One region of the Fictibacillus nanhaiensis genome, then DNA from elsewhere that is predicted to be linked to it. Evidence: predicted binding sites of a transcription regulator. Region 1 holds the regulator's gene; each other region holds the start of a gene.
The links. Region 1 encodes LexA, which represses DNA repair genes until DNA is damaged. Its sites were predicted from a motif close to CGAACATATGTTCG; they were not measured.
Positions count from the first base shown of each region.

Region 2: a site for LexA is predicted at 1,685-1,698, ahead of uvrB (excinuclease ABC subunit UvrB). Genes of this name have one in related genera too.
Region 3: a site for LexA is predicted at 1,844-1,857, ahead of ACFS5O_RS11420 (Y-family DNA polymerase). Genes of this name have one in related genera too.

Region 1 covers NZ_JBHUPF010000006.1:2,217,721-2,220,983, reverse strand. The annotation lists gene glnA (type I glutamate--ammonia ligase) at 1-959, shown strand, start outside; gene ACFS5O_RS14995 (DUF2642 domain-containing protein) at 1,028-1,276, opposite strand; gene lexA (transcriptional repressor LexA) at 1,580-2,194, opposite strand; gene yneA (cell division suppressor protein YneA) at 2,355-2,621, shown strand; gene ACFS5O_RS14980 (YneB family resolvase-like protein) at 2,641-3,263, shown strand, end outside.
Region 2 covers NZ_JBHUPF010000006.1:768,362-771,624, forward strand. The annotation lists gene ACFS5O_RS07425 (hypothetical protein) at 9-194, opposite strand; gene ACFS5O_RS07430 (DUF2198 family protein) at 437-667, shown strand; gene ACFS5O_RS07435 (sulfite exporter TauE/SafE family protein) at 683-1,555, opposite strand; gene uvrB (excinuclease ABC subunit UvrB) at 1,773-3,263, shown strand, end outside.
Region 3 covers NZ_JBHUPF010000006.1:1,547,667-1,550,929, forward strand. The annotation lists gene ACFS5O_RS11405 (MBL fold metallo-hydrolase) at 1-434, shown strand, start outside; gene ACFS5O_RS11410 (SDR family NAD(P)-dependent oxidoreductase) at 436-1,227, shown strand; gene ACFS5O_RS11415 (YqzH family protein) at 1,554-1,754, opposite strand; gene ACFS5O_RS11420 (Y-family DNA polymerase) at 1,919-3,175, shown strand; gene ACFS5O_RS11425 (YolD-like family protein) at 3,191-3,263, shown strand, end outside.

The DNA.
Region 1 (3,263 bases):
ATTTCAACATTGGACCTGAGCCGGAATTCTTCTTATTCAAGAATGATGAGAAGGGTGAGCCGACTCTAGAACTAAACGATAAAGGTGGTTATTTTGACTTAGCTCCAACGGATCTAGGTGAAAACTGCCGTAGAGATATCGTGTTAGAACTTGAAGATATGGGCTTTGAGATCGAAGCTTCGCACCATGAGGTAGCACCTGGTCAGCATGAGATCGACTTTAAATATGCTGATGCAGTGAGCACATGTGATAACATTCAAACGTTTAAGTTAGCTGTAAAAACGATCGCACGTAAACATGGTCTTCATGCTACATTCATGGCTAAACCTTTGTTCGGTGTGAACGGTTCAGGTATGCATGCGAACATGTCTCTATTCAAAGATGGTGAGAACGTGTTCTATGATGAGAAATCTGAAACAGGATTAAGCGAGACAGCTATGCATTTCTTAGCAGGTATCTTAAAGCATGCACAAGATTTCACAGCGATCACGAACCCGACTGTAAACTCTTATAAGCGACTTGTACCTGGTTACGAAGCGCCTTGTTATGTTGCATGGTCTATGCAAAACAGAAGCCCGCTTATCCGTATTCCAGCGTCTCGCGGCATCAGCACGCGTATCGAGGTAAGAAGCGTTGATCCAACGGCTAACCCTTATCTTGCTATGGCAGTATTGCTTGCAGCTGGTCTTGATGGAATCAAGAACAAGCTAAACGCTCCAAAACCAATCGATAGAAACATCTATGTTATGGATAAAGAAGAGCGTGAAGCAGAAGGTATCAAAGATCTTCCAGCAACATTAAAAGAAGCTCTAACTCTATTCAGCAAAAATGAAGTTCTTACAACAGCTCTTGGAGCACATGCTACAGAGCACTTTATTGAAGCGAAAGAGATCGAGTGGGATATGTTCCGCACGCAAGTTCACCCTTGGGAACGCGAACAATATATGAGCATGTATTAAAATGAAATAACCCCTGACACATTCGTTGTCAGGGCTTTATTGTTTTTTCAAAAAAATGAAAAATTTAATTAAACAGGCATTATAGATACAATTTGTTGGATACGAACAAAAAAAGTGGAGTCGTTACCAGCACTTAATGCAATATGATCGGGTTGTACATCGACAAGGACACCTCTAATCGTATCTTTTGTTGTTTCTACGACTAGATCTTTACCTACTACTGATCGCAAACGATTCACAACGAACGGATCTACTAACGTCATATACTGAGTATTAACATTTTGGTTTCTTGTTTGTTCATAAGGATTATAATACATGATTCATTCCTCCTGTATGGGTATCCGTACACTTTATGCATACAAAGGGGGAGAGGTGAGAGGGACTAACGATGATAAACATATAAAAAGAGAAACAGCTTATCTTACTAAGCTGCTTCTCTTTTATGTTGGCTGTATTCGTATTCATTGTTGCTTTTGAAAGTAGTTGATATCAATTTAGGTTGCTTGCTTTGTGCGGGGTAGGAGTCTCACACCTTACACTACAACCAACTGTTCAAAGAAGACAATAAAAAAGATAAAAGCAATAATCCTTTAAAAAACAGCCTTTATGTTTTATTTGAATTAGTGAATACTTCTATATACACCAATCACTTTACCGAGTATCGTACAGCTTTGCAGGATTATCGGTTCCATCGATGAATTTTCTGGCTGCAGGCGTATATGATTTTTTTCTTTAAAGAAACGTTTTACCGTAGCTTCATCTTCATCGGTCATAGCTACGATAATATCTCCGTTGTTAGCGGTAGGCTGTTGTTTAACAACAACTAAGTCTCTGTTGAAAATTCCCGCTTCAATCATACTATCCCCTACAACAGATAACATGAAGACGTTCTCATCACCAACAACGTGTTCAGGTAATGGAAAGTATTCTTCTACGTTTTCAACCGCGCTAATTGGAAGACCTGCTGTAACTTTACCGATAACAGGAATTGAAACAGAACGGACTGAAGGAATATTATCTTCTAATCCTAATACTTCAATGGCTCTTGGTTTTGTAGGATCTCGTCTAATAAGCCCCTTTTTTTCAAGTCTTGCTAAATGCCCATGAACTGTAGAGCTTGAAGCAAGGCCAACCGCTTCTCCGATTTCACGAACTGAAGGCGGATACCCTTTTTGTGATACTTCCTCTTTTATGAAAGCCAATATATCCAACTGTCGTCTGGATAACTTAGTCATTTTTTAGCACCTCACCGAATTTTTTATCTATAAAAAGTATATCATGGGGAATTCAGAGATACAAACATAAGTTCGAAAAAATAGTTGACACCGAACAAACGTTCCAGTTATTATAAAAACAAGAGATGCGAACAAACGTTTGTTGAAAGGGGATATCACAATGAAACAAGGGACAATGCATGTTATTGTATTTTTAGGGTTGTTAGGTGGTATATTTTTTACGTTATCAAATCTTGCCTCACAAGAAGCTCAATATATTGAAGTAACCATACAGGAAGGAGACTCACTGTGGAGTCTTTCTGAAGAATATAATGCCAAGCATCATTATTCCAATTGGGAGTTTATTAAATGGGTCGAAAAGAAGAATAGCGTAAACGCTGCAGCGGTTTTTCCAGGTCAAAAAGTAATCATACCAGTCAATAAATAATAAAGCGGGTTTTAAACAAATGAAAGCAATCATTTACTCCAGAGTAAGTACAGATAAAGATGAACAAATGACTTCATTAGAAAGACAAGAAGGGGAACTTAAGAAGTTAGCACTACAATTTCAATTTGAAGTGGTGAACTGTTATCGTGAGAAGGCTAGTGGATTCTCTTTAGATCGAGAAGAACTATTAAACATATTAGACCTCGCAAGAGATGGTGAGTTTCAATGCCTTCTTGTCCAAGATGATACTCGTTTAGGCAGAGGAAAAGCTAAGATGGCGATCCTTCATCAGTTGATCAAATACAATATTAAAGTATATACCCTTTCTAATAACGGAGAGTACACGTTAACGGAAGCGGACGAAATGGTGCTCGATATTGTATCAACTGTAGAGGAATACCAACGAAAGCTTCATAATATGAAGATTAAGCGAGGCATGAGAAAAGCTGTCAAAGAAGGATATAAACCTCAAAAGAATCTAAAAAATCAAACCGGAGGTGGCAGAGACAAAAAAGAAGTGCCGATCTCTGAAATCGTACGTTTAAAGAACATGAAGCTTACCTTCCATGATATAGCCTTAACTCTCAGAGGTTTAGGATTCGATGTTTCTAAAGCTACCGTACATAGAAGATACAAAGAACA
Region 2 (3,263 bases), 1.4 Mb from region 1:
AACGTAGATTAGGAGCTAAAGAAGCTGCTTCTCTTTTTCTTCTTATAATGCTTGTGCCCATATCCACCATAATGCTTTTTGCCAAAATCACTGCTGCTGTATTTCTTATAGCTTTTCTTATATTTGTAACCAGAGCTGCTGTACCTTTTATGGCTGCTGTGTCCTAATAGTGATTTTAATAATTTCTTTAACATGAAAAATCATCTCCTTTGAAGATACTTGTAAATCATATTCGTCCCCATCAAGCAACATCCTACTGTACGTACTTTTAAACAGAAAGTTTCAAAGAGAAGGGGTCTGACCCCAAACAATTTATTTCCCTCAACAATTTCCTTGTTTTTGTCTAGGGAGTTTTGTTAAATTTAGAGAGGTATATTAGAACGTTTACAAAAATGATGGTTTTTTGAGGTGTTCAAGGAGAGGGGTTCTTCGTTTCATGTTGGAGTATAGTGTCGCAGCTTTATTGCCTTTGTGTTTGCAGCTGCTTTTTAATAGAGTATTGTTTACTAAATACTTACCTTTAGGGATTACGATTGTTATTATGATTTTTGCTTTTGATGGTTTGAATCAACCATTGCCTCTCCAAATCGTGGCCGTAATATCTACGATTGTTGGTTTTTTATTGGGACTTAAAATTTATAACAAACAAAAACGAAAAGTAAGATGAAAAAAGACGTCACCTTTACGAGGTAGACGTCTTTCTTTTTGTATGCGTGATCGTTTCTTTTAAGAAAAGCACAAGCATGGTTAACACATATAGTGTAATAATTCCTAGACCTGCTTTATCAAAGTGAACAAGCTTAAGAATGACTGAGCTTAAAATTGTGATGTATAGGGCACCTAAATATTTTTGAATCTGTTCACTGGAATAGATCGTTGTAAGTTTGGCTCCTAGTTGAGTGCCTACAAGTGCGCCTAATATAAGAAGAAGGCCAAGTTTATAATCGATCTGAACACTGGATGCGTATGTTAGAAATCCAGCACTTACAATGAAGAACACACTGACCAAGCTCGTTCCAACCGCTTTTCTAGAAGGAAACTTCATTAATGAAATGAGCATTGGAACCATCACGAATCCCCCGCCAACTCCTAATGTCGTAGAAATGAATCCTCCTGTGAATCCAATAAAGACGGCTTTCGGCCAAGAAAATTGAATCTCAGTCGTGCTTTGCGCTGTTTTCTTGCGTTTTGATTGCTTATAAAGCAGGGAAAGAGCAAAGTAGGCAAGAAGAACAATATAAAATATAGGAATAATCGTATCGTCGTAACCCATTTTTTCTGACCAAACGACTAGTGGGTGAGCAACCTGTGTTGCTCCAATTCCGACAATTCCTAGAACAGCAGCGGGTTTCCATAGAATGTTCTTAAATCTCAGATGTGCAGCAACTCCTGAAACACTTGTCCCGATTGAATACATGAGACTTGTTCCGATCGCTGAAAGAGGCGGAATGCCGAAAAGAATAAGAACGGGTGTCAGGATAAAGCCACCACCAATTCCAAAAATGCCGGAAAAGATACCGATGCATAAACCTAGCAGTATATAAAAAAACTCCATATTAAAACTCCTTTAATGGGACACAACTTCTAATGCTAGCGGGAAATGGGGTCAGACCCCATACAATTTATTTCCCAACTTGCGCCTACTTATGAGTATACCACTTTACTTTCTTTCCAGAAACTTCTGCGAATATTTGTTCGTAATTATTAGGTTTTTGGATAGGGCCTGTGCTATAATTTGAGTAACCAGAATTTAGGAACGGAGGTTCGGTTTTGTGAGTCAAGATCAATTGTTCGAAATCAAATCAAACTATCAGCCACAAGGGGATCAGCCCGCAGCGATCCAACATCTTGTGAACAATATAAACGCAGGAAAAAAGAGTATGACCCTGCTTGGTGCGACCGGAACAGGGAAGACGTTTACGGTATCCAACGTTATTCAGGAAGTAAACAAACCGACGCTTGTTATTGCTCATAACAAAACATTAGCCGGACAGCTTTACAGTGAGTTAAAGGAATTTTTCCCGAACAACGCAGTTGAATATTTTGTTTCGTATTACGATTATTATCAACCAGAAGCATACATCGCACATTCTGATACGTACATCGAAAAAGATGCAAGCATTAATGATGAGATCGATAAACTTCGTCACTCTGCTACATCATCACTTTTTGAACGAAAAGACGTTATTATCGTAGCCAGTGTTTCGTGTATCTATGGTCTAGGTTCACCTGAGGAATATAAAGACATGGTGATCTCCTTAAGAGAAGGAATGGAGAAAGACCGTGACCAGCTTTTACGTGATCTTGTAGATGTTCAATACAACCGAAATGATATTAACTTTACTCGTGGTACGTTCCGAGTTAGAGGAGATGTTGTGGAAATCTTCCCAGCCTCACGAGACGAACATTGTCTTCGTGTGGAGTTTTTTGGTGATGAGATCGACCGCATTACTGAAGTGGACGCACTCACAGGTGAAATTCTTGGGGAACGTAAACATGTTGCTATTTTCCCTGCTTCCCACTTCGTAACACGTGAAGAAAAGATGAAAGTAGCGATCAAGCGCATTGAAGCCGAACTGGAAGATCGCCTAAAAGAATTGAATGAAGCTGGAAAACTATTAGAAGCACAGCGTCTTGAACAGAGAACAAGATATGACTTAGAGATGATGGCTGAAATGGGGTTCTGTTCAGGGATTGAGAACTATTCTGTTCACTTGACTCTAAGACCATTGGGATCGACGCCTTACACACTTTTAGACTATTTTCCGGATGATTCTTTAATTGTCATTGATGAGTCCCATGTTACTCTGCCGCAGATTCGTGGAATGTTTAATGGAGACCAAGCGAGAAAAGGCGTCCTTGTCGATCACGGATTCCGATTACCTTCCGCAAAAGACAACCGTCCGTTAACGTTTGAGGAATTTGAGCGGTACACAAAGTTTCAGCATATCTACGTATCCGCAACACCAGGTCCGTATGAGCTCGAGCACGCACCTGATCCAGTTGAGCAGATTATTCGTCCAACCGGTCTTCTTGATCCTACACTAGAAGTCCGTCCGATCAAAGGTCAGATTGATGACTTATTAGGTGAGATTAACGAAAGAATCGAGAAAAACGAACGAGTTCTTGTTACAACGTTAACAAAAAAGATGTCTGAGGACCTAACCGATTATTTTGTAGAGCTCGGCATAAAAGTTCGTTATCTGCATTCAGAAATTAAGACGTTAGAACGGATTCAGATCATACGTGATCTACGCCTTGGT
Region 3 (3,263 bases), 670 kb from region 1:
GTATCTTGATCGGTGGGGATGTGCTGCTGCCTCATATCTCGTCCAATGCACTATTAGAACCACCGGCTGTAAACGAAACAGAGCGACCAAGAACAATGCTTCAATACCGTGAGACGTTGCAATATCTAATGACGCTGAACTTAAAAACGATATACCCTGGACACGGAGAGCCTTTTACAAATGCAGAACAGCTGATCACAAAACGACTTCACGATCACACTGAGCGTGCAAAGACGCTTGAACATCTGTTGAGCGATGGGCCATTAACCGTTTTTGAGCTGTGCAGACGCCTGTTTCCAAAACTATATGAAAAGCAACTCGGTTTAGTAGTTTCCGAAGTTGTAGGTCATCTCGATCTGCTTCAGTCAGAAGGACGAGTACGTGTAGAGGAAGAGAACAAGATATCATATTATCGGAGAGAACAGGAGTTATAAGATGAGTACATTAAAAAACAAAGTGGTCTTGATAACAGGAGCATCTGGGGGACTCGGGGCTCACCTCGCTATGGATGTTGCTAAAAAGGGAGCAACCCCCATCCTTGCTGCAAGAAGAGAAGATCAACTAAAAGTGGTACAGGAAGCGATCTTAAAAGCTACGAATGTAACGGCCCCTTACTATCTTTTAGATGTTTCGAACACAGACAGCGTTGAGGAAGTTCTTTCAACGATCCTAAGTGAACATCAAAACATACATATTTTAGTGAACAACGCGGGTTATGGCATTTTTGAAGAGTTTGTGGATTCGCCATGGAAAAATATCGAAGGAATGTTTTCAACGAACGTTCTTGGGCTTATGGCGTGTACGAGAGCAGTACTGCCGCACATGCTTCAAAGAGGAAGCGGTCATATCGTGAATATTGCGTCTCAAGCAGGTAAGATCTCAACACCAAAATCGAGCGTATACGCAGCAACAAAACATGCTGTGTTAGGATTCTCAAACGGGTTACGCTTAGAAGTCGCACATAAAGGGGTAGATGTGACAACCATCAACCCTGGACCGATCGCGACAAACTTCTTTACACTTGCTGATCAGTCTGGCAATTACGTTAAAAACGTTCAAAAACTGATGCTTCAGCCTTCGCATGTTTCAGAAAAAATCGTCAGAGCGATGGAGCGTCCCGTTCGTGAGATCAACCTTCCATGGTGGATGAACGTTGGAAGTACGATGTATCAAGTCATGCCAAAATTGATCGAAACACTAGGTGGAAAATCGTTTAGACAGAAGTAGATTGCAATAATTATATTATGTAAACTAAAGGTTTGGAAGACTTTGGAGTTGGTGATAAAACTCGTGGATTGGAGCTCGAAACTTGTGGATTGGAGCTCGAAACTCGTGGATTGGAGCTCGAAACTCGTGGATTGGAGCTCGAAACTCGTGGATTGGAGCTCGAAACTTGTGGATTGGAGTCCGAAACTCGTGGATTGCCGCCCAAAACTTGTGGATCACAGCCAAAAACTCGTGGATTGCCGCTTAAAATCTCATCGATCACAGTCCAAACCTCTCACAACAGCACAAAAATAAGCAGGTTCCCCCTCTTCAAAAACGGAACCTGCTTATTTATTTGTAAGATAGGCATATACAACGTCCTGAATGATGCTGTAAACAGCCTCATTTTGGTCTTCCTCATGTATCTCGCGCAAAACTTTCTCTTCGAGATTGGCCCATTCTTTCTCCGTTAATATACAATTTTCTTCTTCCCAAAAATAATCCTTCAACGAATGTTGGATCATTTTTCTTATTAATAAACGATTCATTTCTTCACCTATCTTTCCTTATAAATCCTAGACTTTTGGCTCAAAAACGTCAATCTGCAAAATTTGCTGAAAAAATTACCATTGTTATAAGAACATACATTCGGTTAAAATGGGTATACATATAAAGAACAGATGTTCGTAAATCAACGAAAGGGGTGTGTCGAATGAACTATGATGAAATGCCTAAGCGTACGATCTTATGTATGGATATGAAAAGTTTTTATGCAAGCTGTGCTGCTGTTCGCTTAGGGTTAAATCCGCTGACATGTCATTTGGCAGTAGTAGGGGATACGGAGAGACAAGGAAGCGTGGTGCTTGCAGCGTCACCGAGACTGAAGGCTGATTTTGGTATTCGCACAGGCAACCGGCTGTTTGAGATTCCAAAGAATAAAAACATTATCGTTGTAAACGCGCAGATGGCTTATTTCCTAGAAAGATCGATGGAGATTACGAAGATGCTGCACCGGTATGTTCCACCAGAGTCGATCCACACATATAGCGTGGATGAAAGTTTTCTTCAAGCTGACGGAACAGAAAGGTTATGGGGAAGTGCACAAGAACTTGCTGAGAGGATCCGCCGTGACATCTGGCGAGAGTTTGGATTGCCGTGTGCGATCGGAATCGGCCCGAACATGCTCATGTCAAAGCTTTGTCTCGATCTTGAAGCGAAGAAAAAAGGCGTGGCGCAGTGGGGGTATGAAGATGTAGAGAAGAAACTATGGCATCTATCTCCACTAAGCCAGATGTGGGGAATCGGATCGAGAGTAGAGCGGACTTTAAACAGGATGGGTATTGTAACAGTGGGTGACCTCGCGCATTATCCTCTTGAACTTTTAGAGAAAAAATTCGGGATCATGGGAAATCAGCTCTATCACCATGCATGGGGCATCGATCTGTCTGAAATCGGTGCGCCCATCATGCAAGGTCAGGTCAGCTACGGAAAAAGCCAGATTTTACTTCGTGACTATACGGATATAACGGAGATCAAACATGTCATTTTGGAGATGTGTGAAGAGGTAGCAAGGCGTGCGAGAAGGGCAAGAAAAGCAGGCAGGACGATCAGTTTTGGGCTAGGGTACAGCAAAGATGAAGGTGGTGGTGGCTTTCATCGTTCTAAATCAATCGATCAGCCATCTAATATTACGATGGAGCTGTATGAAGTGTGTCTAGAGCTTCTTCAAACCTTTTATCGGGGAGAGACGGTGCGTAAGATTTCAATCGCCCTTTCTAATGTTTGCGAAGATACAGAAACACAGCTTACTTTGTTTTCTTTAGACCACCCAAAGAAAAGAAAGATCGGCTACGTTATGGATGATATTCGGCAAAAATACGGATCCAACTCTCTTCTGCGAGCTGTTTCTTATACAAAAGGAGGAACAGCATTATACAGAAGCCGACTTTTAGGTGGACATAAGGCATAAGGGGGCGGAAGAACGGTGATTCGTGACAGAGGAACGATTAAGTGGACGGCGATGATGCTGCCGGAGCACGTGAAAATGCTAAGAGAGC